2 regions of the Pantoea sp. SYBGC1 genome follow, and region 2 is predicted to be linked to the other one. Evidence: predicted binding sites of a transcription regulator. Region 2 holds the regulator's gene; the other holds the start of a gene.
The links. The regulator CRP, encoded in region 2, controls carbon source genes, mostly activating them, when cyclic AMP is high. The targets are predictions, from matches to a motif close to ATGTGANNNNNNTCACAT.
Positions count from the first base shown of each region.

Region 1: psiE (phosphate-starvation-inducible protein PsiE) is a predicted target of CRP. The motif match lies at 10,519-10,536, and genes of this name have one in related genera.

Region 1 is NZ_JBXUNM010000010.1:53,423-68,311, reverse strand. It holds gene dusA (tRNA dihydrouridine(20/20a) synthase DusA) at 1-769, opposite strand, end outside; gene AC2CF9_RS15245 (conjugal transfer protein TraF) at 860-2,122, opposite strand; gene zur (zinc uptake transcriptional repressor Zur) at 2,511-3,032, shown strand; gene AC2CF9_RS15235 (CsbD family protein) at 3,084-3,296, opposite strand; gene dinF (MATE family efflux transporter DinF) at 3,441-4,763, opposite strand; gene lexA (transcriptional repressor LexA) at 4,893-5,507, opposite strand; gene AC2CF9_RS15220 (diacylglycerol kinase) at 5,613-5,981, opposite strand; gene plsB (glycerol-3-phosphate 1-O-acyltransferase PlsB) at 6,109-8,532, shown strand; gene ubiA (4-hydroxybenzoate octaprenyltransferase) at 8,568-9,461, opposite strand; gene ubiC (chorismate lyase) at 9,458-9,973, opposite strand; gene psiE (phosphate-starvation-inducible protein PsiE) at 10,062-10,472, opposite strand; gene AC2CF9_RS15195 (Na/Pi cotransporter family protein) at 10,759-12,384, shown strand; gene gntU (gluconate transporter) at 12,720-14,060, opposite strand; gene gntK (gluconokinase) at 14,060-14,599, opposite strand; gene gntR (gluconate operon transcriptional repressor GntR) at 14,741-14,889, opposite strand, start outside.
Region 2 is NZ_JBXUNM010000009.1:13,396-28,284, reverse strand. It holds gene tsgA (MFS transporter TsgA) at 1-975, opposite strand, end outside; gene ppiA (peptidylprolyl isomerase A) at 1,235-1,807, shown strand; gene AC2CF9_RS14420 (YhfG family protein) at 1,909-2,079, shown strand; gene AC2CF9_RS14415 (putative adenosine monophosphate-protein transferase Fic) at 2,069-2,662, shown strand; gene pabA (aminodeoxychorismate synthase component 2) at 2,704-3,279, shown strand; gene argD (bifunctional acetylornithine/succinyldiaminopimelate transaminase) at 3,367-4,587, shown strand; gene AC2CF9_RS14400 (YccS/YhfK family putative transporter) at 4,588-6,663, opposite strand; gene crp (cAMP-activated global transcriptional regulator CRP) at 6,724-7,356, opposite strand; gene AC2CF9_RS14390 (OsmC family protein) at 7,647-8,051, shown strand; gene AC2CF9_RS14385 (phosphoribulokinase) at 8,179-9,048, opposite strand; gene AC2CF9_RS14380 (YheU family protein) at 9,110-9,328, opposite strand; gene AC2CF9_RS14375 (hydrolase) at 9,325-10,347, opposite strand; gene AC2CF9_RS14370 (LysE family translocator) at 10,408-11,010, shown strand; gene AC2CF9_RS14365 (LacI family DNA-binding transcriptional regulator) at 11,012-11,992, opposite strand; gene tauA (taurine ABC transporter substrate-binding protein) at 12,226-13,206, shown strand; gene tauB (taurine ABC transporter ATP-binding subunit) at 13,217-13,984, shown strand; gene tauC (taurine ABC transporter permease TauC) at 13,981-14,811, shown strand; gene tauD (taurine dioxygenase) at 14,808-14,889, shown strand, end outside.

The DNA of each region.
Region 1 (14,889 bases), on a different contig from region 2:
GATCCACTGCCGGCGTTGTGCGGCCAAAAAGCTCGCGGTCAACCTGCGCCAGCACGGAAGGATTTTGATACGCTTCGCGGCCCATCATCACGCCATCCAGATGCATCAGGTGCGTCTTCGCCTCTTCCAGCGTTTTTACCCCGCCGTTGATCGCCATGGTCAGCGCTGGAAAATCGCGTTTTAGCTGATAAACGCGCGGATAGTCCAGCGGCGGGATCTCCCGGTTCTCTTTAGGGCTCAGGCCTGACAGCCAGGCTTTGCGGGCGTGAATGATAAAGGTGTCGCAGCCGCCCCGCTCTGCCACGGTGCCGGTAAAGTCGCGCAGAAACGCGTAGCTGTCCTGCTCATCAATACCGATGCGGGTTTTTACCGTGACCGGAATAGAAACCACATCGCGCATCGCTTTAATGCAGTCAGCCACCAGGTTCGCATCCGCCATCAGGCAGGCACCAAAGCGACCATTCTGTACGCGGTCGGAAGGACAGCCCACGTTAAGGTTGATCTGATCGTAACCGCGCGCCTCAGCCAGGCTGGCACACTGCGCCAGCGCCGCCGGATCGCTGCCGCCCAGCTGCAGCGCAACCGGATGCTCCTCTTCGCTATAGGCAAGGTAATCGCCTTTGCCATGAATAATCGCGCCGGTCGTCACCATTTCGGTATAGAGCAGCGTATCGCCGGTCAGCTTGCGATGAAAATAGCGGCAGTGACGATCGGTCCAGTCGAGCATCGGCGCGATAGAGAAACGTTGCGAAGAGAAGTTATCAGTCATGAAGCGCAGTAAATCCGGAGTTAAATGATGAGAAACTGCGCAATGATACCACAGCCGTCACGGACGACACAGCCGCCCGTGACAGACCCGTCAGAAGTTAAAGCCGAGCTGTACCATCGCACCCCAGGTACGATCTTTACCGGCGGAGCCCGCGAGATCCAGATGCACCGCATTATTAAACGGCGACAGCCCAAGGCCGGCGGTAACCACGTTAACGTCATTTGATTTCAGATCGGCGCGGTAGCCTGCGCGCAGTGCCAGCCAGTCGAGCACGCGATATTCCGCGCCTGCGCCTGCATACTGGCTGCTCTCCTGCGACTTAAAGCGTTTGGTTTCCGTCAGATCCACATCGCCGGTCAGGGTAACCGGCCCGCGCTCCCATGCCAGTCCGGTCGTTACCAGCGGACGGATTTGATAGGTATCGCGATAGCCATTGACGACTTTGGTTTCCAGATCGCGTGAGATCAGGTTCTGCCCGGTCAGACCAAACGTCCAGTTTTCAGCAAACGCGGTTGCGAGACCGGCATCAACGTTAAAGCCGGTGTCTGAACTGCGATAGCGTCCGTTTTTGAGATCGTTTTTATCGTAGTTATAGACGCTGGCGCTGTAGTTGTAGAGCCAGGTCTTCTGCAGCTTGGGCGTAATACCGAGCGAGACCGGGTGACCGGCAACCGTGAACTCATGTGCCATGGCGATACCATAATCGGTGACCAGCGCTGCCAGCCCGTTCGCGCTGGAGCGCAGCTTATCCTGATCGCCCGGCTGCGGAAACGCTCCGTTTGCCAGACTATCCAGATAATCGATATCGCTCTGAGCCACATTGGCCCGGATATGGGCGGTGCCATAGGCTTTGGTAATAAAAGCAAACGGCAGCGTCGCATTGGGAACGGTGACGGCCAGCGCAACGCCAGCGGTGGCATCCGCTTTGTTACCTTTAAGCCCGCGCAGCTGATCGGCCATGTCACCGGCTGCGGCACGCAGCTGCGGTACGGCATCAATGGCGGCGAACGGATCTGAGATCAGATTCACGTTGATGTTATCAATCACGTCGCGATAGCGATCAACCGTATCGGTAATGTCATCAATGCGATCGACCAGCTTGTCTTTATCTGTAACCTGCAACCCGGCAGAGGGAAAAATAATGCCGGCGTTCTCTTCCGGCTGCGCGCGCGTCATCAGCGCCGGGTTAGCCAGCACGGCAGAACTCCAGTGCGACGACGCAACACCGGTTCCGCCCATCGCATCATTGCGCGCATCATACCAGGTTCCCGCGGCCAGCGCTGAAGAGGAAACCAGCAGCGCGTTTAAACCAGCAAAATAAGCCACCCGGGCCAGCGTAAAGCGTGTTGTCATCATGAGGCTGCTATCACCTTAAAAAATTATTGAGTGTCGCGTAGGCGAAATAATGGTGTTAACCGCTATTCTGAATGGCGGCTAACGCTTCATTGCTGTGAACTGAAAGGGATAAGCACTGCTGTTCGCAGAATTGGACACGATTGCGCCACACTGCGCTTTTTTTAGCCACTCAGGCGAAATATTGCTCTTATAAGGCCAGTGATAACTTTAGCCTGCCTGAACCATAACGGGAATCTGGTCACTTGCAAAGCAAAAATAGCGCACGAAACACGCTTAAAATTGCCGGATAAGTGTGATCGACAGCACGCTTCGGCCAGGGCAGGCAAAAACAGCATGGGCGGATAGAGTGTGATAAAATAACATCACCTGTTAGCCGGAGAACATTATGTCAACTCTTACCCCAGCGCAGCTGCTGACCCAGGTTGAGGCGCTCTGTCTCGATCGCGGCGTGCGTCTTACGCCACAGCGTGCCGAAGTACTGCGCCTGATGGCTGAGCAGAAAGGTTCTGTCAGCGCCTACGATCTGCTGGATCAGCTGCGTACAAGTGAGCCTCAGGCGAAGCCGCCCACGATTTACCGCGCCCTCGACTTTTTGCTGGAGCAGGGATTTATCCACCGCGTGGAGTCCAACAACAGCTATGTGGTCTGCCATCATTTTAATGAGCCGGCCCACAGCTCTGTCATGCTGGTTTGCGACAGCTGCGCCGCAGTGAGTGAACAGCAGGCGCACGGCGTGGAAAAAATCATTGCGGGACTGGCTGACCAGGCATACTTCAGCCTGCGCCATACGGTAATTGAAGCGCACGGCCTGTGCGAAAACTGTGCGGAAATTGCCGCCTGTACACAGCACGCCAGCTGTGCGCACGATCATGAAGCGATGAGTAAAAAACGCGGCAAAAAGGGCTGAGCACACGCCTGAAGGCATGCGGGCGGGTTATGCGCTGAAGCGGGAGTGGCACTAGCTGTGTGGATCGTTGTGCCGGCTTTCCCATTCGTTTACTTCGCGCTCCGCTTCTGCTCTGGCATAGCCGTAGCGCTCCTGAATCTTGCCGATCAGCTGGTCGCGTCTGCCTTCGATCACGCTCAGGTCATCATCGGTCAGCTTGCCCCACTGCTCTTTGCATTTTCCTTTAAACTGTTTCCAGCTGCCACTCGCTTCATCTCGGTTCATCGCATCTCTCCCCGGTTTGCTGAGCCAGACGGTGGCCACCCTGACGCGGGCTGAACCGCCGTATAACCTGCGTGCTGTCACGTTAAGGTTAACCGCTGCAGCACAAACTGCCAGTTTTGTGCGCTGCTGGCCGATCGGCTGACATCACACGCTGAACCAGCTGTCGCGCTGCCAGTGATGACGCCAGATCAGCCCGAGCGTAATGCCTCTCAGCGCGAGGAATACGGTAATAGCCAGCCATAAACCATGATTTCCGAGCCACGGCAGCGTCAGCAGCGTCAGCGCATAGCCCAGCGCCGCCAGCAGCATGCTGTTGCGCATATCCCGGCCGCGCGTGGCTCCGATAAACATCCCATCCAGCAGATAGCACCAGACGCCAGCCAGCGGCAGGATCACCTGCCAGATAAGATAGCGGTCGGCCGCCTCACGCAGCGACTCAATTGAGGTCAGCAGCGCAACAATTGCCGGGCCGCAGAGGGCGTAAATCACAGCGAACAGCAGCGCCACAATGCCCGCCTGCCGGCAGGCGGCATACCAAATCAGCCGCAGCCGGCTGCGATCGCCTGCGCCGGTCGCCTCACCGGAGCAGGCTTCCACCGCATACGCAAAACCATCCAGCGCATAGGCGGTAAAAGTCAGGAACATCAGCAATACCGCATTGACCGCAACCACGTCAGCGCCGAGTCGCGCGCCCAGCAGCGTCAGCGAGGCGAAACAGAGCTGCAGCAGCAGCGAACGCAGCATGATGTCGCGGTTAAGCCGGAACAGGCGCGCGGCGTCGCCGCGCCAGCTGGCTTTAAGCAGCGATAATGATATGCCGCGCAGCGCCAGCACCCGCGCCACCATCCAAACCCCCACGGCCAGCGTCACATAGTCCGCGACGGCGGTGGCCGCTGCGGCGCCCGCCACGCCCCAGTGCCACTGCAGAACAAACAGCAGATCGAGCAGGATATTCACGACGTTGCCGGTGATAAGCAGCACCATCGGCGCGCGCGCATACTGTACGCCGAGCAGCCAGCCGAGGATCACCAGGTTTGCCAGCGTGGCAGGCGCGCTGAGCCAGCGGATAGCGATAAAGGTTTGCGCCTGCTGCTGCACCGCCTCGCTGCCGCCCATCAGCGCGGCTGCCAGCTCGCTGACCGGCGTTCGTAGCACAATGAACAGCACGCCTGCCGCCAGCGCAATCAGCATCGGCTGGATCAGCGCGCGCGCCAGCGCTGGCTTATTGCCGGCGCCGAACGCCTGCGCCGTCAGGCCAGTGGTGCTCATGCGCAAAAAGAGCAGCAGCATAAAGACAAAGCTGGTGGCCGTTGCGCCCACGGCTACGCCGCCGAGGTAAACCGGGCTGTCGAGGTGGCCAATGATAGCCGTATCCACAATGCCCAGCAGCGGTACGCTGATATTAGAGAGGATCATGGGCAGCGCCAGGCGCCAGAGCGTGCGATCAGAAGAGGTAAACAGCGGCATCAGCCAGTCCTGTTATTGCGGGCAACGCGCCTCATGCAGCTGCACGGCGCCACGGTTGGAAGCAGAGGGGTAATATAGCAGACCGCGGCCTGTGCAGGCACAGACCGCAGCGGGGGGGCTAACCAGGTATTACAGCCATTCACCGGTGCGGACAATACCGACAGCCAGACCTTCAACGGTCAGAGACTGCTGGCGCGTATCCACTTCGATAGGCTGAAAATCGCTGTTTTCCGGCAGCAGATGCACGATAGCACCCTGCTTTTTCCAGCGTTTTACGGTGACTTCGTCATCAATGCGCGCTACCACGACCTGGCCATTACGCACATCCTGGGTTTTATGCACGGCAAGCAGATCGCCATCCATAATTCCGATATCTTTCATCGACATGCCGCTAACGCGCAGCAGAAAATCCGCGCTCGGCTTGAACAGGTTAGCATCGACCTGATAGTGGGTCTCGATGTGCTCCTGAGCCAGCAGCGGCTCGCCGGCAGCGACACGCCCGATCAGCGGCAGTCCGCCGCTTGTCTCTTCTTCCATCAGCAAGCGAATGCCGCGCGAGGCGCCAGAGACAATCTCAATGACTCCTTTACGCGCCAGCGCTTTCAGGTGCTCTTCAGCCGCATTGGGTGAGCGGAAGCCCAGCTGTGAAGCAATTTCAGCACGCGTTGGCGGCATGCCGGTTGAATTAATATGGTCGCGAATCAGGTCATAGACCTGCTGCTGCCTGCTGGTTAACGCTTTCATCCCGCCCCCTGGTTGTTTATACAGTCGCTGTGAGTATATACAGGTATTGGCGAAATGAAAACCGCAGCTGCGGCAAAAATCAGCGATATCTCGGTACGGGCGGCCTTAATATGCGCGCGGCCAGAGCAGCGTGATCCAGACAAACAGCGCGAGAAGGATCGTCAGCAGCACGGCGGCAGAACCCATATCCTTGGCGCGGCCCGCCAGCGGATGACGCTCCTGGCCGATTCTGTCGACCACCGCCTCAATCGCGCTGTTGAGGATTTCCACTACCACCACCAGTATCACCGAACCAATCAGCAGCACGCGCGTCACTGCGTCCACATCCAGCCAGCAGGCGACGACCACCGCAATCACCGCTGCAACGGCCTCCTGACGAAAGGCCGCTTCATGTTGCCAGGCCGCGCGAATGCCCTGCCAGGAGTAGCCCGCCGCTTTGATGATACGTAGCAGGCCGGTAACGTTATTTGCCATGAATAGGGAACCCTTGAGTAATTTTGGCGTCAATGAGTGCGCAGCGTGCGATGGCACAGCCACAGATCTTCGCTGCACTTTCTGGTATGCTTGCCGCGCTTTGCTAACAAGAGGCTTCAAGTTGTCTATGTCAGGTTGGCGTAAACTCTATTACAAATTATTGAATTTACCACTCTCTATTTTGGTAAAAAGTAAGGTCATACCGACCGATCCGGTTTCGGAGCACGGTATCGATCCCACCCGTCCCGTGATGTATGTTTTGCCTTATGATTCAAAGGCGGACCTGCTTACATTGCGTAACCAGTGTCTGCGGCTTGATCTGCCCGATCCGCTCGCGCCGCTGGAGATTGACGGCACGCTGCTGCCGCGTCATGTGTTTATCCATGATGGCCCGCGTGTCTTTCCTTACTACGTGGCGAACCCGGAGTCAGTGAAACTGTTTCACGACTATCTGGATCTGCATCGTAATAACCCGCAGCTGGATGTCCAGATGCTGCCGGTGGCGGTGATGTTTGGCCGTGCGCCAGGGCGTGAAATTCAGGGCGAGCCTACGCCGCATCTGCGCGTACTGAATGGCGTACAGAAGTTTTTCGCCATTCTCTGGCACGGCCGCGACAGCTTCGTCCGCTTCTCTTCCACCGTCTCGCTGCGCCAGATGGCGACCGAACACGGCACGGATAAGTCGATTGCACAGAAGCTGGCGCGCGTGGCGCGTATTCACTTTGCCCGCCAGCGTCTGGCTGCGGTAGGACCCAGCCTGCCCGCCCGTCAGGATCTGTTCAACAAGCTGCTGCAGTCGAAAGCGATTGAAAAAGCGGTTGAAGATGAAGCGCGCAGCAAAAAGATTTCGCATGAAAAAGCGCAGCAAAATGCCGTTGAGATGATGGAAGAGATCGCGGCAGACTTCTCGTATGAGGCGATTCGCGTTACCGACCGCATTATGGGCTGGCTCTGGAGCCGCCTCTATCAGGGCATAAGCGTCAACGGCGGCGAGCGCGTGCGTCAGCTGGCGCAGGATGGACATGAAATAGTCTATGTGCCTTGCCATCGCAGCCATATGGATTACCTGCTGCTCTCCTACGTGCTTTATCATCAGGGGCTGGTGCCGCCGCACATCGCTGCCGGTATCAATCTCAACTTCTGGCCAGCCGGCCCCATTTTCCGCCGGCTGGGGGCCTTCTTTATTCGCCGTACCTTTAAGGGCAATAAACTCTACTCCACCGTATTCCGCGAATATCTGGGCGAGCTGTTCAGCCGCGGTTACTCGGTTGAGTACTTTGTTGAGGGCGGACGCTCGCGTACTGGCCGCCTGCTCGATCCTAAAACCGGCACGCTCTCAATGACGCTGCAGGCGCTGCTGCGCGGCGGCAGCCGCCCGATTACGTTTGTACCGATCTATATCGGCTATGAGCACGTAATGGAAGTGGGTACTTACGCCAAAGAGCTGCGCGGCGCGGCCAAAGAGAAAGAGGGCTTTGTACAGATGGTGCGCGGCCTGCGTAAGCTGCGCAATCTCGGTCAGGGCTACGTTAACTTTGGCGAACCGCTGCCGCTGGTTAACTACCTGAACAAGCATATTCCCGAGTGGCGCGAGGCGATCGACCCTATCGATCCGCAGCGTCCCGCGTGGATGACGCCAGCGGTAAACGATATCGCTGCCCGCCTGATGGTGCGCATTAACGAAGCGGGTGCGGCCAACGCCATGAATCTGTGTGTGACCGCGCTGCTGGCGTCGCGCCAGCGCTCTCTGACGCGTGAGCAGCTGACGGAGCAGCTGGAGTGCTACACTCAGCTGCTGCGCAACGTGCCCTATTCACCGGAAGCGACGGTGCCCGATCTGAGCGCCGAAGCGCTGCTGGATCACGCGATGAGCATGAACAAGTTTGAAACCGAGCAGGACAGCATTGGCGATATCATTATTCTGCCGCGCGAGCAGGCCGTGCTGATGACCTACTACCGGAATAACATTCAGCACATGCTGGTGATGCCGTCGCTGATTGCCGCGATTGTGCAGCAGCACCGCGAAATCAGCGAAGCAGAGCTTTTGCGCCAGGTAAGCCTGGTCTATCCGATGCTGAAAAGTGAACTGTTCCTGCGCTGGGAAAATGCCGAACTGCCGGCGCTGCTCAGTGCGCTGTGTGCGGAGATGGCGCGACAGGGGCTGGTAACGCAGCTGGATGGGCAGATTAAGCTGAGCACCGCGCGCTATCGCTCGCTGCAGCTGCTGGCAGCCGGTATTCGCGAAACGCTGCAGCGCTTTGCGATCACTTTCGCCATTCTCAGTGCCAAACCCACGATCAACCGTGGCACGCTGGAGAAAGAGAGCCGCACGCTGGCGCAGCGTCTGTCAGTGCTGCACGGTATCAATGCGCCGGAGTTCTTTGATAAGGCGGTATTTACCACGCTGGTACTGACGCTGCGCGATGAGCGCTATATCAGCGACTCAGGTGATGCCGATGCGGAGCGCACGCACGCGATGTGGCAGATGCTGGCGGAGCTGGTCACCAGCGACGTGCGTCTGACGATTGAGAGTGCGATCGCACACGAGTAAGGCAAGGCAGGGACGCATGATGCGTCCCTGCCGGTTCAGAACAGCGCCAGAAACGGCTGCGTATTCAGCAGCACGCCAGCAAACAGCACCAGTCCGACGTAGTTGTTGTTCAGAAAGGCCTGAAAGCAGGCGTCGCGTTCGCGGCGGGCGATCAGGCTTTGCTGATAGACAAACAGCGCGCCGGCAGCCAGCAGTGACCAGTAGAATGCCCCGTTCAGATTCAGCATACTTCCCACCAGCGCCATCAGCCCCAGCGTAGCCAGCTGCAGCAGGCCAATAATCAGCTTGTCAAAACGACCAAACAGAATCGCCGTAGATTTAACGCCTATTTTCAGATCGTCATCGCGATCCACCATGGCGTACTGGGTATCGTAGGCCACCGTCCAGCAGATGTTAGCGAAGAACACCAGCCAGCAGACTAAAGGTAAGGACTCACTTACTGCAGCCCATCCCATCGGGATCGCCCAGCCAAAGGCTGCGCCAAGTACCACCTGCGGCAGATGGGTATAGCGTTTCATAAAGGGGTAGACCCACGCCAGCGCCAGCCCGCCAAAAGAGAGCAGAATGGTCATGCGATTCATGGTCAGCACCAGCATAAACGCCAGCAGGCCCAGCGCGGCAAACAGCAGCTTTGCCTCTTTCTCTGAAACCGCCCCGCTCGCCAGCGGCCGGCCGGCGGTGCGTTTGACATGACCATCCACTTTGCGATCGGCGTAATCATTAATGACGCAGCCGGCAGCGCGCATAACGATGACGCCAAGCACAAACACGATCAGCACCGGGAGCGGCGGTACCGCCATGCCAGCCAGCCACAGCGCCCAGAGCGTGGGCCACATCAGCAGCAGCGTGCCGATAGGTTTGTCGATGCGCATCAGGCGGCTGTAAGCCTGCCATTTGCTTACAGGTAGTGATTTTTGCACAGGTTTCATCCTTGCTGCAGCGCGCGGTAAAGCGGCGATGCCGGTAAAAAAAGTTCAGTTAACAGAAGGGGCTTCTCCGAAAGGCGCAGGCGAGAACGCCGTCCCCACAAATCGCCGGCCTGGCCAGGATGAATAAAATCGCGGCTCAGCGCTGAAGAGGCAAAAAGATAGCGCCCCAGCGGGCGTGTACCAAGCTGCTGCAGCATCTGCTCCGGTCCCTGCAGCGTACTCTCGGGCACTACGGTGCGGCCCAGCAGCCACGGCTCGCCGTCGCCGCACAGCACAATTTCACGCAGCCAGAAGCGCGTATCGTCCGGCAGAAAAGCCGCTTCTGCTGCCACTTCCGCCGCGCTGACAAAGCCTTCACGGATGGGTTGAACGGTAACCTGCCGGCAGTGCTGCTCAAAACGGCGCGTCATGGAATCTTCTTCCATCAGCCAGTCGGTCAGCGGTGCAGGCAGCAGCGAGGAGGCGGGTAACCACTGCAGGGCATATAACTGGCGCAGCGCATCGTGCGACATCAGGCGATCTCCGGCAAAAAAGTTGCCTTAGTTTACCGCAGAGCACGGCCGCTGGCACGGCCGCGAGCGCCAGAGATGATAAGGAACGCTATTCGCGCTTCAGCCGGTTGCTGTTTGCCAGCCACAGCGTGACCACCAGGATCAGGATCGCAGCGGAATAGCAGAGCGTGTCGAACGGGTTTTTGTGGTCAACGATAATCAGCCGGATAATGGCGGTGATCCCGATATAAACAAAGTAGCGCAGCGGAAAGTGATAGCCCGACTGAAAATATTTCACAATCAGCGCGATAAATTCAAAGTAGAGAAAGTAGATCACAATGCCTTCAATCAGCAGATAGGATGACGCCTGTTCACCGGTGCTGAACAGCACGTTAGCCAGATGAATCGTCTCCTTGCCGAGAAATACCACCAGGATCACGGCCAGGATCAACAGGCCGATGTTAAGTACCCACTGCAGCACCGTCGCGATAAGCTGACCGGCGGCTGATTTATCTGTCATTGCTGCGTCCTTAATGCGCAAATGAGAAGAGCGCTATCATGCTGCAATGTGATCTGAATCACAATATGACGTTAAGGTAGCGGTTCTCCGTCAGGGGCAGCGTAAACGCCGCGGATATCTCATCGCAGTGAACCGGATTCAGCTACAGTTAACAGGTCGACGCCGCTTCAGGTTATTTATATCTAACGAAAAATTCATGCGGTGCGCTACCGGTTTTCCCCCCGCTGCCGTGTTTGCCAGGCAGGCAGCTGGCTGCTTTTTGCCTGGCATACAGGAGTCTGCGACCGTGTTAACTCTGCTCAATCTGCTTTCTGCTGTCGCACTGCTGGTCTGGGGCACCCACATTGTGCGCACCGGCATCATGCGCGTGTACGGTGCCGATTTGCGTCGGGTACTGAGCCGCAGCGTGGAAAAAAAACCGATGGCTTTTCTGGCCGGCATTGGCGTTACCGCTCTGGTACAGAGCAGTAACGCCACCACGCTGCTGGTCACCTCGTTTGTGGCGCAAAACCTGGTCAGCCTGACACCTGCCCTGGTGGTGGTACTGGGGGCTGATGTCGGCACGGCCATTATGGCGCGCGTGCTGACCTTCGATCTCTCCTGGCTCTCCCCGCTGTTTATCTTTTTTGGCGTGGTTTTTTTTCTCAGCCGCAAACAGACGCGCGTCGGACAGATGGGCCGTGCCGCCATTGGTCTCGGGCTGATCCTGCTGGCGCTGCAGCTGATTGTCACCGCTGCACGTCCGATAACGCAGGCTTCGGGCGTACAGGTGCTCTTCTCCACCCTGACCGGCGATACGCTGCTGGACGCGTTAATCGGCGCCGTTTTTGCCATCATTAGCTACTCCAGCCTGGCGGCGGTGCTGATCACCGCAACCCTGACCGCCGCCGGGGTGATCTCATTTAAGGTGGCGCTCTGTCTGGTCATTGGTGCCAACCTCGGCAGCGGCCTGCTGGCGATGATCAACGCCAGCGGTTCCAATGCGGCCGGCAAGCGGGTGGCGCTCGGCAGCCTGCTGTTCAAGCTTATCGGCAGCATTGCGGTACTGCCGTTTGTTGATTTGATTGCTGAGCTGCTGGATCGGCTGCCGGTGAATGATGAAGAGCTGGTGATCTTTTTCCACGTTTTTTACAACCTGGCACGCTGCCTGATTATGGTGCCGTTTGCGGCGCCGATGGCGCGACTCTGCCAGCGTATGATTTCTGACGATGCAGAGCATCAGGCGCACCTCAAGCCCAGACATCTGGATAAAAGCGCGCTGGATACGCCTGCGCTGGCGCTGGTCAATGCCGCGCGTGAGACCCTGCGCATGGGCGACGTGCTGGAGCAGATGCTGGAGTCGTTCAGCCGCGTGGTTCGGGGCGAACTGCGTGAAGCGCACCGGGTGCGGCAGCTGGATGATGATGTTGACGTGCTCTATACCGCCATCAAACTCTATCTGGCCCGCATGCCGCGCGAAGATCTGGCGGAGGAGGATGCGCGGCGCTGGGCTGAAATTATTGAGATGGCGCTGAATCTTGAACAGGCGGGTGACATCATTGAGCGCATGAGCGGTGACGTTGCGGATAAATCGTTACAGGCGCGGCGGGCCTTTTCGGCAAAAGGGCTGGAAGAGCTGAATACGCTGCAGGAGCAGGTGCTGAATAATCTGCGCCTGAGCCTTTCGGTATTTCTGTCGCATGATATCACCAGCGCGAAACGCCTGCGGCGGGCCAAACATCGCTTCCGTATTCTGATCCGCCGTTTCTCTCATTCGCACGTGGAGCGACTGCATCTGAATAATGTGCAGAGCATTGAGACCAGCTCGCTGCATCTGGGACTGCTGGGAGATATGAAGCGCCTTAATTCGCTGTTCTGTGCGGTGGCTTATACCGTTCTCGACCAGCCAGATGATGAGCGGGAAGTAGATTAAGGTCTGCACGCAGGGGCGCGTTTATGCGCCCCTGATTTGATGCGGGCATCGGCCAGGGCGTCATTAATGATGCCCCTACGGTGCCGTAATAAACCGCGTCATTGGATCCGGTGCGGGCATCGACACGGTCGCCATGAATGGCGACCCTACGGTGACGTAATAAACCGCGTCATCGGATCCGGTGCGGGCATCGACACGGTCGCCATGAATGGCGACCCTACGGTGACGTAGGGGGCGCATTTATGCGCCCCTGGTTGGATGCGTGCACCGTATCAACCGCCATTAACGACGTTATTTAATCCCGCAGGAGGCGCATTTATGCGCCCCTGGGTTATTTACGATAACAAACTAAACGCAATCATGCCGACGATGGCGCCGGTGGTGCCGAGGATGGTCTCCATCAGCGTCCAGGTCTTTAGCGTCTCGCCCTCGGTGGCACCGGTAAAGCGGCCAAATAGCCAGAAGCCGGCATCGTTGACGTGGCTGATAATAATTGAGCCACCGCCGATACAGATTGAGAGCGCCGCGAGCTGTGCGCCGCTGTAGTGCAGCGGTTCGATCACCGGCATCACCAGCCCTACGGTGGTCAGACAGGCCACGGTTGCAGAGCCCTGAATAACCCGGATAGCACCCGCCAGAATAAAGCAGGCCAGCGCAATCGGCATACCGGCACCGGTCAGCGCGTGACCCAGCACCGGCCCCACGCCGGAGTCAACCAGCACCTGCTTAAAGACGCCGCCGGCACCGATAACCAGCAGAATAATGCCGGCGGGCTGCAGCGCGCTGCCGCACACCTGCATCACCTTCTCTTTATCCATGCCCTGCCGGTACGCCAGACCATAGATCGCCACCAGCAGCGCCAGCAGAATCGCGGTAAACGGATGGCCAATAAATTCCAGCCATTCGTAGAGCCGGGTATCCGGCGTGGTAAAGCGCGCACCGATGGTTTTCAGCCCGACCAGCAGCAGCGGAAACAGGATCAGAGAGAGGCTGAAACCAAATGAGGGCAGCCTGCCCTCGTCCACATCCGGCTGATGATCTTCCGGCGGCGCGCTGAAGCTGACGTGACGGGCGATCAGGCTGCCAAACAGCGGCCCGGCGATCAGCATCCCCGGAATGGCCGCGCAGAGTCCCAGCAGGATCATCCAGCCGAAATCAGCGTGCATTTGTGCCGCCAGCAGCATTGGCGCAGGTCCCGGCAGCAGAAACGCCGCCGCCGCCGCCACGCCGGCAAACAGCGGGATCACCAGCTTCACCAGGTTGTCATGCGTGCGGCGCGCCACCGCAAAGGCGATGCTGATCAGCAGCACCACCGCGACTTCAAAAAACAGCGGCAGCGCGCAGATCAGCCCGGCGATCCCCATCGCATAGTGCGCCCGGCTCTCGCCAAAGGTTTTCAGCATCCGGATAGCGATCTGATCCACCGCACCGGTTTCATGCAGAATTTTGCCGAACATTGCGCCAAGCGCTACGACGATGGCAAGAAAGCCCAGCGTGCCGCCCATGCCTTTCTGCATCGTATCGGCAATCTGATCGAGTGGCATACCGGAGAAAAGCCCGGCACCAATAGAAACCAGCATCAGGGCGACAAAGGCGTGCATCCGCGCTTTCATTACCAGAAACAGCAGCAGCAGGACAGAGCCTGCTGCGGTTAACACCAGCGTTGCGGTACTCATTACTCGCCCTTGTTGATTGCATCCCTGATGGTCGCAACCGTAGCTGCAACAACGTCATCCAGCGAGTGGTTGATATCCACCATCAGGACATCAGCCTCATCTGTGCCAGGTTCCTGCAGCGTGGCAAACTGCGTTACCAGCATCTGTGGCTTGAAGAAGTGACCCTTACGGGCTTTGAGGCGGGTTTCAATGGTTTCGAAATCGCCTTTCAGATAGATAAATTTCAGGTTGTGATTGCCCTGGCGCAAAATGTCGCGATAGGACTTTTTCAGCGCCGAGCAGACGATAATCGATACCGCCTGAGTGCGCTGCATGGCAAAAGCCGCGTCGTTCAGCGCCTGCAGCCACGGCTGGCGATCGTTATCATCCAGCGGGTGGCCTTCCGCCATTTTCATGATGTTACTGCGTGGATGAAGGAAATCTCCATCCAGAAAAGCGGTATTCAGTTCGTGTGATACCCGATTAGCAACGACAGACTTTCCGCTGCCGGATACACCCATCAGGATAAAAACGTGATGTGATGAAGATGGCGTGATCATAGTTTTGCGCTCCGGCAGCTTATTCTGCCAATGTTACCGATAACAAATCTGTCATTCATTGTCGGAGTGCGTCCCGATGCTGACAACCCTCGTCAGCCGGAAAAGCGTAAAAGTGTGAAGTGGCTCATACATTCGCCATAATCAGATGCTGTCACCTTCAGCAATCTCAAAGCCGATATCGAGCGGGCCGCTAAATGAACAATCGCCACTAATGCGCGCCAGCAGCATGGCAGCCGCCTCGCTTCCCATTCGTTCGCGCGGCGTCAGCACGGTGGCCAGCCGCGGCGTCA
Region 2 (14,889 bases):
GGCCGCTTTGGTCTGCAGCGATCCCAGCGTAATGATGGTGGTATAAATTGCGCTGGAGAAGAAGCCCAGCGCCATAATGATCCAGTGCAGCATGCCCGCCTCCTGAGAGGAGACAAACCAGTACATCAGGCCGGTGGCCAGCGCAGCCAGCACCATCAGGATGCGCTGCAGGTCAAAGAAGCGCAGCAGGAAACTAAACGCCCACATACCGACCATGTAAGCGGTCCAGAAGTTGCCGACCAGCTGCCCGGCAGAGGCGATATCCATGCCCATCGATTTGGTTGCATACTCCGGCACCCAGGAGATAAAGCCCAGCTGACCCAGGATGTAACAGAGCGCAGCGATGGAGAGGAACAGCACGCCCACGCCCCATTTCTCTTTTTCCCCACCCTGAACGGCCGCTTCACTTTTGAGAACCGGAAACTCCACCATCAGCGTCAGAACAAAAATAGCCAGATAGATAACGCCGATGCAGGCATATACCCAGTACCACGGCAGCGCCCGCGCCAGCAGTACGCCAGCAATAATCGGGAAAATCGTGCCGGCCATGCTGAAAAATGAATCAGTAAACAGCAGGCGTGAACCGCGCTGGCGACCGTCATAGATATGGGTGATCAGAAAGGTTCCAATGGACATGGTGATGCCGCTGACCACGCCCAGAATAAACATGCAGAGTGAAAAGACCTGCAGGTTATGGCTGGTCATCAGGCCCGCTACCGCCAGAATCATCAGCACAAAGCCGAAAATCAGCTGGCGTTTCAGCGGCACAATCACCATCAGCCAGGCGTTCAGGAAAACGGCAACCAGAATGCCGGCATTTAGGAAAGTAAAAGTGTTACTCATCTCTGAGATGGGCAGCTGGAAATATTGCGCGATATTATCCAGCACCATACCGGTCACAATCACCAGTGCGCCAGTGAGCGCATAAGAGAAAAAGCTGATCCAGGTAAGGCCGATGCGATTACGGTTTGTCATGTTCATAACCTGTGGGGGACGATGAGGCAAAAGTGTCATGAATTGTAAATGGAACTGTGATCTTAATAAACAAGCAGTGAAATAAGCTATGCAAATTTCATGATATGTGTGATTTCAATCACGCAAATGATTGCGCGGCGGCAAAAGTATGACGTTTGCAACATTCCGGTAAATATAGGTAAAACGCTGGCTCTTGTATTACATGCTCTTTACAATCAATTCTGTTTTTTAAGCCGATCTCCAGGGTAAGGACTCTTTCATGCTTAAACGTACTTTGACAGCGGCGATCGCCCTGTTAGCACTCTCTTCCGTATCTGCTTCCGCACTGGCTGCAAAAGGGGATACGCATGTCCTGCTCACCACGTCGGCGGGCAACATTGAACTTGAACTGGATAATCAGAAAGCGCCGGTTTCAGTAAAAAACTTTGTGGATTACGTTAATAACGGCTTCTACAACAACACCATTTTTCATCGCGTGATCCCGGGTTTTATGATCCAGGGCGGCGGTTTTACCACGGATATGCAGCAGAAGCAGACCAGCGCGCCGGTCAAAAACGAAGCTGATAACGGGCTGCGTAATCTGCGCGGTACCATCTCTATGGCACGTACCGCTGAGAAAGACAGCGCAACCAGCCAGTTCTTCCTGAATGTGGCAGATAACGCTTTCCTCGATCACGGACAGCGCGACTTCGGTTATGCGGTGTTTGGTAAAGTTGTGAAAGGGATGGATGTGATCGACAAGATTGCCCAGGTTCCGACTAAAGATGTGGGCCCGTACCAGAATGTCCCGGCAAAACCGGTTGTTATTACCTCCGCGAAAATCCTGCCTTAATCTGTTTCCGCGTCACCTGTAGCGTGACGTCGCTGACCGCGCTCCGGCAAAGCCAGAATTTGCTCTTATACTTAGGGCAAATCTTGTCAGCCGGAGGCGCTATGCCGCAAAAACTCACTGAAAAACAGAAAGCCACTTTGTGGCTGCAGCGTCGTGCTGCCAGCTATCAGGCCAGCTGCAGGCTGTCTGGTTATACCCTGACCGAGCCTGCAGTCACCGCTGAGCAGGCAGAAGATCGGCTCACTTCGCTGAGGAGGCAGTATGGCGGATAATTCACTGGCGGTACGCGATCCCTACCTGTGGCACAACGACGATGTGCTGAAAAACCGGCTGGAAATTCATGATGCCGCACAGCTGCGCAAAGCGGAGCTGGCGTTCAGTGCCGCGCGGCTGGCGACGCTGGATCCAGGGCCGCGTACACTGGGCCTGCCGCGTTTACGTCATATTCATCGCACGCTGTTTCAGGATCTCTACAGCTGGGCGGGCGAACTCCGCACTATCGATATCTGGCGCGACGAGACCCCTTACTGCCACTGCGAATACATTGAGAAAGAGGGCAATGCGCTGATGAGCGCGCTGGAGGAGGAGCAGGGGCTGGCTGAACTCGATACAGACGCCTTTGTGGCCCGTCTGGCGCACTACTACTGTGAACTCTATGTACTGCATCCGTTCCGGGCGGGCAACGGACGCGCTCAGCGCATCTTTTTTGAGCAGCTGGCGCTGCACGCCGGCTATCTGCTGGAGTGGGATCGGCTGGAACCGGAGCCGTGGCAGGAGGCAATTCGCGAAGCCGTCGCGGGCGATCTCGCCGCGCTGACTGCGCAGCTGACAAAAGTGGTAAGCCCGGCGCGATAAAGTGCGTAGAATAGCGGCGGTTTGATCGACCCGAGGTCATGATGCTGCTGCTGCTTGATAACTACGACTCTTTTACCTGGAACCTCTATCAGTATTTCTGCGAGCTGGGCGCGCAGGTGCGCGTGGTGCGTAATGACGCTATCTCGCTGGCTGAGATGGCGGCATTGCCGCTAAGCCATCTGGTTATCTCTCCTGGCCCCTGTACGCCCGACCAGGCGGGTATTTCTCTGGATGCCATTCGCTATTTTGCCGGGCGGCTGCCGGTGCTGGGGGTGTGCCTCGGACACCAGGCCATCGCTCAGGCCTTTGGCGGAAAGGTTGTTCGTGCGCGTCAGGTTATGCACGGGAAAACCTCGCCGGTACGCCATACCGGCGAGGGCGTGTTTCGCAACCTCGCTAATCCACTTACCGTGACGCGCTATCACTCACTGATTGTGGCGGATGGATCGCTGCCTGACGCGTTTGAGATCACTGCCTGGAGCCTGCGTGATAATCAGCCCGATGAAATCATGGGCTTGCGTCACCGCACGCTGCCGCTGGAAGGCGTACAGTTTCATCCCGAAAGCGTGCTCAGCGAGCAGGGCCATCAGCTGCTGAAAAATTTTCTCGAACGCTAACTTCCGTTTGCCATTCTGTGATTTTTTATGCATATTTCGTGATTATAATTTCATTTAAGATCACTCAACAGCCGGATGAGGTCAGCAATGGCAGCGGAAAACATAGCGGTAACCCGGGAGACGTTTGATAACGTCATTTTGCCTGTTTATGCACCTGCGCAGTTTGTGCCCGTAAAGGGCAAAGGCAGCCGCGTCTGGGATCAGCAGGGTAAAGAGTATATCGACTTCTCCGGCGGTATAGCGGTCACCGCGCTGGGTCACTGTCATCCGGCACTGGTTGAGACGCTGAAGCGCCAGGGCGAAACGCTGTGGCACACCAGTAATGTCTTTACCAACGAGCCGGCGCTGCGTCTGGCCACTAAGCTGATTGCCGCCACCTTCGCCGACCGCGTATTTTTTGGCAATTCCGGTGCGGAAGCCAACGAAGCGGCGTTCAAGCTGGCGCGCTACTACGCCTGCAAAAAGCACTCGCCGTTCAAAAGTAAGATCATCGCGTTTCACAACGCTTTCCACGGCCGCACGCTGTTTACCGTCTCCGTTGGCGGACAGCCTAAATATTCTGACGGCTTCGGTCCAAAACCGGCCGATATCGTCCACGTCCCGTTCAACGATCTGGCGGCGGTAAAAGCCGTGATTGACGATCATACCTGCGCGATTGTTGTTGAGCCGATTCAGGGTGAGGGCGGCGTGATGCCGGCAACGCCGGAATTTATGCAGGGGCTGCGCGCGCTGTGCGATGAACATAACGCGCTGCTGGTGCTGGATGAAGTGCAGAGCGGCATGGGACGCAGCGGCAAGCTGTTTAGCTATGAGCACTACGGGATTCAGCCTGACATTCTTACGACGGCGAAAGCGCTGGGCGGCGGCTTCCCGGTGAGCGCGATGCTGACCACGCATGAGATCGCTTCCGTGATGGCGCCCGGCGTACATGGCACCACTTACGGCGGCAATCCGCTCGCCTGCGCGATTGCAGAAACCGCGCTGGATATCATTAACACGCCGGCGGTGCTGGCCGGGGTGGAAGCGCGGCGGCAGCAGTTTACCGACGCGCTGACGGCGCTGGATAGTGAGCTGGACATCTTTAGCGAAATTCGCGGAAAGGGTCTGCTGATGGGCGCGGTACTGAAACCGGAACATGCCAGTAAAGCCCGCGATATTCTCAATGCGGCAGCGGCAGAAGGCGTGATGATCCTGACCGCCGGCAGCGACGTGATCCGCTTTGTACCGTCGCTGGTTATCACTCCGGAGGAGATCGACGCCGGAATGACACGCTTTGCCGCCGCGCTGCGCAGGGTTATTGCAGCCTGATTATCCTTTCGGACGAATAGCCCGCAGCCAGCGGCCATGATGCGGTCGCTGGCTCCACGCCAGAGAGGAGATGGTGTGCATGACGCTGAGATGCTGCAGAATGCGTTTAACATGCTGCTCGACAATCGTCACCGGCCCCTCATGCAGGTTTTCCGGCGCCTCCATAACGTTGCTCTCACTGCCCGGCCCGTCGTAGATCAGCCGCTGCTGACAGCGCTGCAGGGCAATTTCGCACGACTGCAGATAGCGCTCTGCCAGAGCCGGGGTCAGCATAGTGTGCTCACGCGCCAGAATAGTCATGGCGTTAATATGCTCTACGATGAACTGACTGTGCGTGACCCACAGCCGCATATCCTTCAGATACTGCGCGTTAAAACCGGGCTCGCTGGTCGCCTGATTCAGCGCATTAAACAGCGCGTTATGCGCCTGGTTAACCTTTACCCGCTGGTAAGCCAGTTTTTCCGGCGCGTGTTCCGGCCCCAGCAGCATGCGCAGCGCCTCCTGATACGCCTCCAGCGCATCGTGCGCATTCTGGCGCAGCAGGCCACTTTGCCACTGCGGCCATAGCCAGATCATACCGGCGAAGGCGATCAGGCAGCCCATCAGCGTATCCATCATCCGCGGCAGCAGGAACTGAGCGCCATTCAGCGACAGCAGCTGCAGCGAGTAGACCGCCGTCACGGTAAAGCCAATCATCGACCAGCCATAATATTTGCGCGTCACCAGATAACTGGCCAGCGTGATTGCCAGCATAAACAGCAACGCGATCGATTCCGGTACGGCGAAGCGCAGCGATGCGGCGGCAATCAGCAGCCCGGCAAAGGTGCCGAGCGCCCGGTGCTGAATGCGCACGCGCGTGGCGCTGTAGCCGTTCTGGCTGACAAACATAATGGTCATCAGGATCCAGTAGGGCTTGGGAATATTAAAAAACAGCGCAACCGAGCTGCCAAACATCAGCATAACGGCAAAGCGGGCCGCGCTGCGCAGCGCGCCGGACCTGAACGACAGATAGCTGCGCAGGGCGGGCAGCAGCGGCAGGCGCCGCTGGCGATCGGCCATCAGGTCGCGCGTATAGAGCGGTTTCTGGGTGCGCAGCACGCGGGCGATGCGGCTGAAATGATAAAGGCAGAAGTGGCCAACCGGATTATCCGGATGCTGCCGCGCAATTTTTTCCAGTGCGCCGAGCGGCTTTTCCATCTGAAAGCGGGCGGGCAGCTGGTGATAGAGAATGGCATCGGCCAGCAGCCTGAGCTGTGCCGAAATGGTTTTTGCATTCCAGCGGATAACCGCTTCCGCATGACTCTGTTCTACCAGCTTTTGCACTTTCTCCGGCTGGTGCAGGCTGACAGCGATATGCTCCTGCAGATCCAGCGCCACCTGAAAAGCGCGCGTCAGCCGCTTATGGCTGTTATCGCGGCTGGCAGAAAGCATATGCATCTGCTGATAGCAGGTGGTGATCAGGTCAACCGCTTTCTGCTGGCGCGCCAGCAGCGGCGGCAGCGCTTTTTCCGGATCGGTCAGCTGCGTCAGCAGGGTATATTTGGCATCGCAGTAGTCAGCCAGCTCACGATAGAGCAGGCTCAGCGTTTCACGCATGGGCTGCTCTTTCCACAGCCAGTACCAGAACCAGTTAAACAGGCCATACCAGAACGTGCCGCCGATATAGAGCAGCGGCGGCACCCAGATCGGCATGCGCCCTACCAGACTCAGCGTAAAGATCGCTGCAATCAGCGTGCCGGGCAGCAGACGCCCGTGCAGCGGACTGATTTCGCCCGTCACGCCAATCAGCAGCGGCAGCGCCAGCATAATAAGCGGCAGCGGAACCGCGGCGTTGGTGAGGTACTGGATCAGAAAACTGCCGGTGGCGAAAAGCGTACCGCCCACGATCAGGCGTTTGAAAAAGCGTTTATGCGGCGTATCAAGGCCGGCAATATTGCAGCAGGCGGGGACCAGCGAGAACAGCAGGCCTTTTTGCAGATCGCCACACAGCCATCCCAGCGCGACAGGCAGGCACAATACCAGCGTCTGACGCAGAGCGTAATTGACTTCGGGATGATAGATGATTCGGCGCCACATCAGCTTATCGCAAACAGAAACGGCGTGATGGTGCCATCACGCCGTGGGGGGTGAAACAGCTTAGCGGGTGCCGTAAACGACGATGGTTTTACCGTGTGCGGAGATCAGGTTCTGATCCTCCAGCATTTTCAGGATGCGACCAACGGTTTCCCGTGAGCAACCCACGATCTGACCAATCTCCTGACGGGTAATTTTAATCTGCATACCGTCGGGGTGGGTCATGGCATCCGGCTGTTTAGCCAGATTAAGCAGCGTCTGTGCAATGCGGCCGGTAACATCCAGGAAAGCCAGGTTACCCACCTTTTCTGATGTCACCTGCAGGCGACGTGCCATCTGCGCCGACAGGCGCATCAAAATATCCGGGTTAACCTGAATCAGCTGACGAAATTTTTTGTAGGAAATTTCAGCAACTTCACAGGCTGTTTTCGCACGCACCCAGGCACTGCGCTCCTGGCCCTCTTCAAACAGGCCGAGTTCGCCGATGAAATCTCCCTGATTCAGATAGGAGAGGATCATCTCTTTGCCTTCTTCATCTTTAATCAGTACCGCAACGGAACCTTTAACGATGTAGTAGAGCGTTTCTGCTTTTTCACCCTGATGGATCAGCGTGCTTTTGGATGGATATTTGTGAATATGGCAATGGGACAGGAACCATTCGAGTGTAGGGTCTGTTTGCGGTTTGCCGAGAACCATTCGCTATTATCCTCTATTGTAATCGTGCCCAAAACACAGGGGCATTCATTCCCTGTCAGGCGATGAAATCGTCCAGCGCGTCCTGTTAATAAAAATTATCCGGGCGGATGTGTAAGCTCTGCTTTTGATTCTGCCCGTCCTCATCAGCCACGACGAAGAAATTTTCAGCTCTGTTTGTAGCACAGCTTTTGCAGGCTGTCTTGTGTTGTCTCGCTTCAGCAGGCGGGCGATTGCTGTTTGCCGGATGAACGCGTACTCTGGCGCAAAACGCCGCTTCAGGAGAAAGAATAATGCAGGCACGTGTGAAATGGGTGGAAGGGCTGACCTTTCTCGGAGAATCCTCATCAGGACATCAGTTATTAATGGACGGGAATTCAGGCGATAAAGCGCCAAGCCCGATGGAGATGGTACTGATGGCCGCCGGCGGCTGCAGCGCGATCGATGTGGTTTCGATTCTGCAAAAAGGGCGTAATGATGTGGCTGACTGTGAGGTCAAACTGACTTCAGAGCGGCGCGAAGAAGCACCACGTATTTTTACACAGATTAACCTGCATTTTATCGTCAGCGGCAAAGCGCTGAGCGAGAAAGCGGTGGCACGGGCGGTTGATCTGTCGGCAGAAAAATATTGCTCAGTGGCAATCATGCTTGGCAAAGGGGTGGAGATCACCCACAGTTATGAAGTGGTCGCGCAGTAATCGGTGCCGGTGCGCATAAATGCGCACCCTACGATGGCTGGTGCTGTCATTTGTGAAACATGGCACTATACCCTGCAGGGTCGCCATTTATGGCGACCGATGCCACATAGTCTGGCAGATATGGCCTCTACTCTATCCGTTTTCCTTCAATCAGCCGCTGCACCAGTGGCATCATGATCAGCTCCATCGCCAGTCCCATTTTGCCGCCCGGTACCACCAGCGTATTCATATGCGAAATAAACGATCCCTGAATCATCGCCAGCAGATAGGGGAAAGCGATACCTTCCAGGCCGCGAAAATGGATCACAACAAAACTCTCATCGAGTGAGGGGATCTCGCGCGCCGCAAACGGGTTAGAGGTATCAACCGTCGGTACACGCTGAAAGTTAAGATGCGTGCGCGAAAACTGCGGCGTGATGTAGTTGATATAATCTTCCATCGACCGAACCACAGAGTCCATCACCGCTTCGCGCGAATGGCCCCGTTCGCTGGTATCGCGTACCAGTTTCTGTATCCACTCAAGATTGACGATCGGCACCACGCCCACCAGCAGATCAACATGCTCCGCCACGTTATGCTGCTGCGTAACTACTCCGCCGTGCAGGCCCTCGTAAAACAGCACATCGGTATTCTCCGGCAGCGGCTGCCAGGGCGTAAAGGTGCCCGGCACCTGATTCCACGGCACGGCCTCGTCATAGGTGTGCAGATATTTGCGCGACTCTCCGATGCCGCTTTCGCCATAGCGCCGGAACGTCTGCTCCAGCAGGCCAAAGTCATTGGCGTCCGGACCAAAATAACTGATGTGACGGCCCAGATCGCGTGCTTTGCGGATCGCCATATCCATTTCCGGCCGGGTATAGCGATGAAAACTGTCGCCTTCTACTTCGGCTGCATGCAGCCCCAGCTGCTGAAAAATTTTACGGAACGCAAGGCTGGTTGTCGTGGTACCGGCGCCGCTGGAGCCGGTAACGGCGATAACGGGGTGTCTGGCTGACATACGGGTGCTCCCTGTGAGGTCGGGCGATGAGCATTGTTACCATGAATTATCTGGCAGTGCATCAGCCGCGAAACTCGCGCCGCGGCATAATATTGACCGTTTCATGCAGCTCAGACCAGACCAGCACCACCTCGCCCTGCTGCAGCTGGCGGCGCACGTCGGCTACCTTCTGCGCCAGGCTGCGCTCCTGCTCACCGTAGTCAGTGCCTTCGCGCAGAACAAAACTTTCAATCAGGTTTTCCAGCGTTGTTACTTCCAGTTCCTGCCACGGAATAATCACAATTGCCCATCCAGATAAGTTGAGAGCCACTCCGGCACGCGCTGCTCCAGCCACATATGCGGTTTAAGCAGGCTGCCGCCGACAAAGCCAACGTGTCCACCCTGCTGCGTCAGCTGATACTCAATTGTGGCAGACAATTGCTGCGGCTGCGGGATCACCGCATCTGTCATAAAGGGATCGTCTTTGGCGTGGATGATCAGCATCGGCTTGCGTACGCCGGTTAACAGCGGCAGGGCGCTGGCGCGCTGATAGTAATCGCTGGCGTCAAGAAAGCCGTGCGCCCGGGCGGTGATCGCGTCGTCAAATTCGCGCAGGCGGCGAAACGCGCGCAGCTGCAGTACATCAACCGGCAGCGTGCCGGGCCAGGCGCGCAGTTTGCGCAGCGCATTCTTTTTCAGCTGCGTCAGCAGATAGTGCTGGTAGAAGCGGGAAAAGCCGATATCGAGCTTTTCACTGCAGGGGGCGAGCGCCAGCGGTGCTGATATCGCCACGGCCGCATCCAGCGGCGCCTCATTACCCTGCAGCCCCAGTAAACAGGCGAGCATGTTACCGCCCAGTGACACCCCTACCGCAGCCGTCGGCACGCTGCCCCATTCACGCCGCAGCCAGTGCAGGAAATAGGTCGCGTCTTCCGTTTCACCGGAGTGATAGATGCGCTGCAGCCGGTTAGGTTCGCCGCTGCAGCCGCGAAAGTGCATCACCACGCCAAGCCAGCCGCGCGCTTTGCACGCCTGCATCAGGCCGTGCGCGTAGGGGCTGCGAAAATGGCCTTCGAGCCCGTGAAACATCACCATGCGCGGTTTGTGGCGCGCGCCAGCCGGATCTTCGCTCCAGGCGAGATCGACAAAGTCGCCATCCGGCAGCTCCAGCCGCTGCCAGTGTGGTTTAAGCGTGACGCGGCGGCGCAGCAGGCGCGGCAGCAGGGTCTGCAAATGCGCATTGCCGAAGCCGCGCAGCGGAATAAAGGGATTGCCGGCGGGGCAATCTAAATAACCAGGGATAGTGCTTGTCTGATGCATAACTCGCTGATAGCTTCGATGGGTTGTCTGCTTTTAAGGATGAGGAGCATCCGGATACTCATGGAACTCAGTCTTTTTTTGTCGATGTTAGGTTTTCTCTGGGTCGCGGCCATCACGCCGGGGCCCAATAATATGTTACTTACGGCCTCAGGTGCTAATTTTGGCTTTCTGCGCACGCTGCCGCTGCTTATTGGTATCATGCTGGGTATGCAGGTGATGTTGCTGATGGTGGCATTTGGCATTGGCGGACTGATCCTGCTCTATCCGTCGCTGCATCTGGTGCTGAAGATTGCCGGCAGCCTCTATCTGCTCTGGCTGGCGTGGAAAATCGCGACGGCCGCCTATGAGACGCTGGAAACCGAAGACCGTTCGGTAAAGCAGATGCCGTTCTGGCAGGGCGGACTGCTGCAGCTGATCAATCCCAAAGCCTGGCTGATGGCGCTGGGGGCGATAGCGAGTTTCAGCCTGGCAGGCGCTGCCTATCAGCACTCTGTGGTTGCGATCAGCATGGGCATGGCGCTGGTGAATCTGGTATCCGGCCTGATCTGGATGGGATTTGGTTCACTGATTGGCCGCCTGCTGCATAGCCCGCGTGCCTGGAAACTGTTCAACCTTGCGATGGGTGCACTGACCGCTGCCTGTGTGCTGCTGATCTGGCGCTAGATTAGCTGGATGCGCGCTCCAGACGCTGCCAGGGCAGGACTTCGTGCACAATGGCAGCGTGCGGCTGGCGAATGCGGTTCAGCAGCAGCTGTACGCTGCGGGCACCCATCTGATTCATCGGCTGCGCAATGGTGGTCAGCGGCGGATTCAGGCTGCTGGTAAACGGAATACCGTCAAAACCCACCACGGCCAGATCCTCCGGAACGCGCAGTCCCGCTTCGAGCGCGGCGTGAATAACGCCAACGGCCAGCACATCTGACACGGTAAAAATGGCATCGGGCGGAGAGGGTTGTGCCAGCAGTGCATGCAGCGCGGCGCTGCCCGCTTCGCAGGAGATGTTCTCCGCATACGCCACGCGATCCCACGTCATATTCAGCGCCTTCAGCGCCTCGCGGTAGCCGCTCTCACGCTGATGCGAATAGAGATAGCGCATGTCGCAGTTGACCAGCGCAATCTGTTTTCGGCCCTTTCCGGCCAGGTAGCGGACCGTCTCAAAAGCCGCCTGCCGGTTATCAATAGTCACGCTGGATGCATTAATAGAGGGATCGTATTCAGCGCACTGCACCCACGGCGCATCGCCAATCAAATCTTTCAGCCCCTGCAGACAGGCAGCGGCATCCATTGTGATCACACCATCGACGACCTTACCAGCCAGCAGCGCCAGATAGGCGGTTTCCCGCCGCAGCTGAGAGGCGCTGTTGCAGAGCAAAATGTGATAGCCCTGCGCTTCCGCCTCCGCTTCAATCCCCTGCACCACGCGCGAACAGAAGGGGTTGGTAATATCTGAAATCAGCACCAGCAGCATATTGCTTTGCGCCGTACGCAGCTGGCGCGCCAGCAAATTGGGCTGGTAATCGCACGCGCTGATCGCCGCCAGCACTTTACTGCGCGTATCGGGACGGACGCCGGGGTGCTGGTTCAGAACCCGGGAAACGGTAGCTTTTGATACGCCTGCCAGGTGCGCGACTTTTTCGATGGACATGAAGATAACAACCGCTATTCAGGTGATGAAATCAGGAAGAGATCAATAACACAGTCGCGATGTGAGCGCCTGACAAATTTGTCACCGTTTCTGTCCGGTCTATTTGCTTTTTTTGCATAGCGTTGCCTGATGTTGATCTAAGAACTGATTGGCATGAGGGATAATTTTTAATTCCTTTATGAAATTTTCGCTGCTGGCGACACTGCCGTCATAACTTCACTTCGGGAAACAGAATGATGGTAATGCAAAAAACAATGATCTCGCTGGCAGCGGCACTGGGACTGATAGCGTTTCAGGCGCAGGCAGTCAACGTGACCGTGGCGTATCAGACCTCCGCAGAGCCTGCCAAAGTCGCTCAGGCGGATAACACCTTTGCCCGTGAGAGCGGAGCAACCGTGGACTGGCGCAAATTTGACAGCGGTGCCAGCGTGCTGCGTGCGCTGGCGTCCGGTGATGTGCAGATTGGCAATATTGGCTCAAGTCCGCTGGCAGTCGCTGCCACACAGCAGCTGCCGATTGAAGCGTTTCTGCTTGCATCACAGCTGGGTAACTCCGAGGCGCTGGTGGTGAAAAAAGGCATCAGCGATCCGAAACAGCTCATCGGCAAACGTATTGCCGTGCCTTTCATCTCTACCACGCATTACAGCCTGCTGGCGGCGCTGAAGCACTGGGGCATTAAGCCCTCACAGGTGCAGTTAGTGAACCTGCAGCCGCCTGCGATCGTTGCCGCCTGGCAGCGTGGCGATATTGACGGCGCGTACGTCTGGGCACCAGCCGTTAATGAACTGGAAAAAGAGGGTCACGTGCTGACCGACTCCTCGCAGGTGGGACAGTGGGGCTCACCAACGCTCGATGTCTGGGTGGTGCGTAAAGATTTTGCGCAGCAGCATCCGGAGGTGGTTACCGCGTTTGCCCGCAGCGCCATTGAGGCGCAGCAGGCCTATCTCGCCCAGCCCGAACAGTGGCTGAAGCAGCCGGATAACCTGAACAAGCTGTCGCGCCTGAGCGGCGTACCGGAAGGAGATGTGCCGGGCCTGGTTAAAGGCAATACCTATCTGACGGCGCAGCAGCAGGTTGAGCAACTCGGCAAGCCGGTGAATAAAGCCATTGTTGATACCGCGCACTTTCTGAAAGAGCAGGGGCGGGTGCCGGAAGCGGCCAGCGACTACAGCAGCTTTGTCACCACCCGCTTTGTTGCACCTTTAGCGAAATAACGGAGGCCGTATGCTCAGCATCACGCATCTCAACGCACGTTACGCCGGCCAGCCCGCGCTGCAGGATATCAACCTGCAGCTGGACAGCCGTGAATTGCTGGTGGTGCTGGGTCCATCCGGCTGTGGCAAAACCACGCTGCTGAACCTGATTGCCGGCTTTCTGCCGCTGGAGTCCGGCAGCATTACGCTGGATGGCAAAGCGGTGACCGGGCCAGACGCCAGGCGCGGCGTGGTGTTTCAGCATGAAGGGCTGCTGCCGTGGCGCAACGTGATCGATAACGTGGCATTTGGCCTGCAGCTGGCCGGTATGGCAAAAGCGGATCGTCACGCCGTTGCCCGCCGGCTGATTCGCAACGTCGGGCTGGAGGGGGCAGAAAAGCGTTTTATCTGGCAGCTCTCCGGGGGGCAGCGTCAGCGCGTGGGGATTGCGCGTGCGCTGGCGGCCGATCCGCAGCTGCTGCTGTTAGATGAGCCCTTTGGCGCGCTGGATGCGTTTACCCGCGAGCAGATGCAAACCCTGTTGCTGACGCTGTGGCGCGACACCGGCAAGCAGATCCTGCTGATTACCCATGACATAGAAGAAGCGGTGTTTCTGGCCAGCGAACTGGTGCTGCTGTCGCCCGGACCGGGGCGCATAGTGGAACGGCTCAGGCTCAATTTTGGTCAGCGCTTCGCAGATGGCGAACCGTGCCGCAGCATCAAATCCGATCCGGCGTTTATCGAACGCCGTGAATATGTGCTGAATCAGGTGTTTGCCAGGCGGGAGGCGTTTGTATGAGTGCAGTTATTGATGAGAAACGTGGTGCAGCGCGCACCCGCGGCCTGCGCTGGCCGCTGTCACGCCAGCTGTCGCTTAGCCTGCTAAGCATCGCGCTGCTGCTGCTGGTGTGGTGGGGCGTGACGGCGCTGGGGCTGATTGCACCGCTGTTTCTGCCCGCGCCGCAGCAGGTGCTGCAGAAACTGCTGCTGATTGCCAGTGCGCAGGGTTTTATGGACGCCACGCTGTGGCAGCATCTGGCCGCAAGCCTGACGCGCATGCTGGTGGCGCTGTTTTTTGCCGCGCTGATTGGTATCCCGACCGGCATTGCGATGGGACTGAGCCCGGCGCTGCGCGGGCTGCTCGATCCGCTGATTGAGCTTTACCGGCCGGTGCCGCCGCTGGCCTACCTGCCGCTGATGGTGATCTGGTTTGGTATTGGTGAAACCTCAAAGATTTTACTTATCTATCTGGCGATTTTTGCGCCGGTAACGCTGGCCACGCTGGCCGGCGTAAAGAACTGCCGGCAGGTCCGCGTGCGCGCGGCACAGGCGCTTGGCGCATCCCGCTGGCAGTTGCTGCGCTTTGTGATCCTGCCGGGCGCGCTGCCGGAGATCCTGACCGGTCTGCGTATCGGGCTGGGCGTCGGCTGGTCGACGCTGGTGGCTGCAGAGCTTATCGCCGCCACGCGGGGCCTGGGGTTTATGGTGCAGTCAGCAGGAGAGTTTCTTGCTACGGATGTGGTGCTGGCGGGTATCGGCGTCATTGCCGTTATCGCATTTAGTTTAGAAGTGGGTCTGCGCGCGCTGCAACGCCGCCTGACGCCCTGGTATGGAGAGCAGCAATGAACGAACGTCTTACTTTTACCGCGCTGGGCCCCTGGATCGGCGCGCAGGTCAGCGATGTCGATCTCAGCCGTCCGCTGA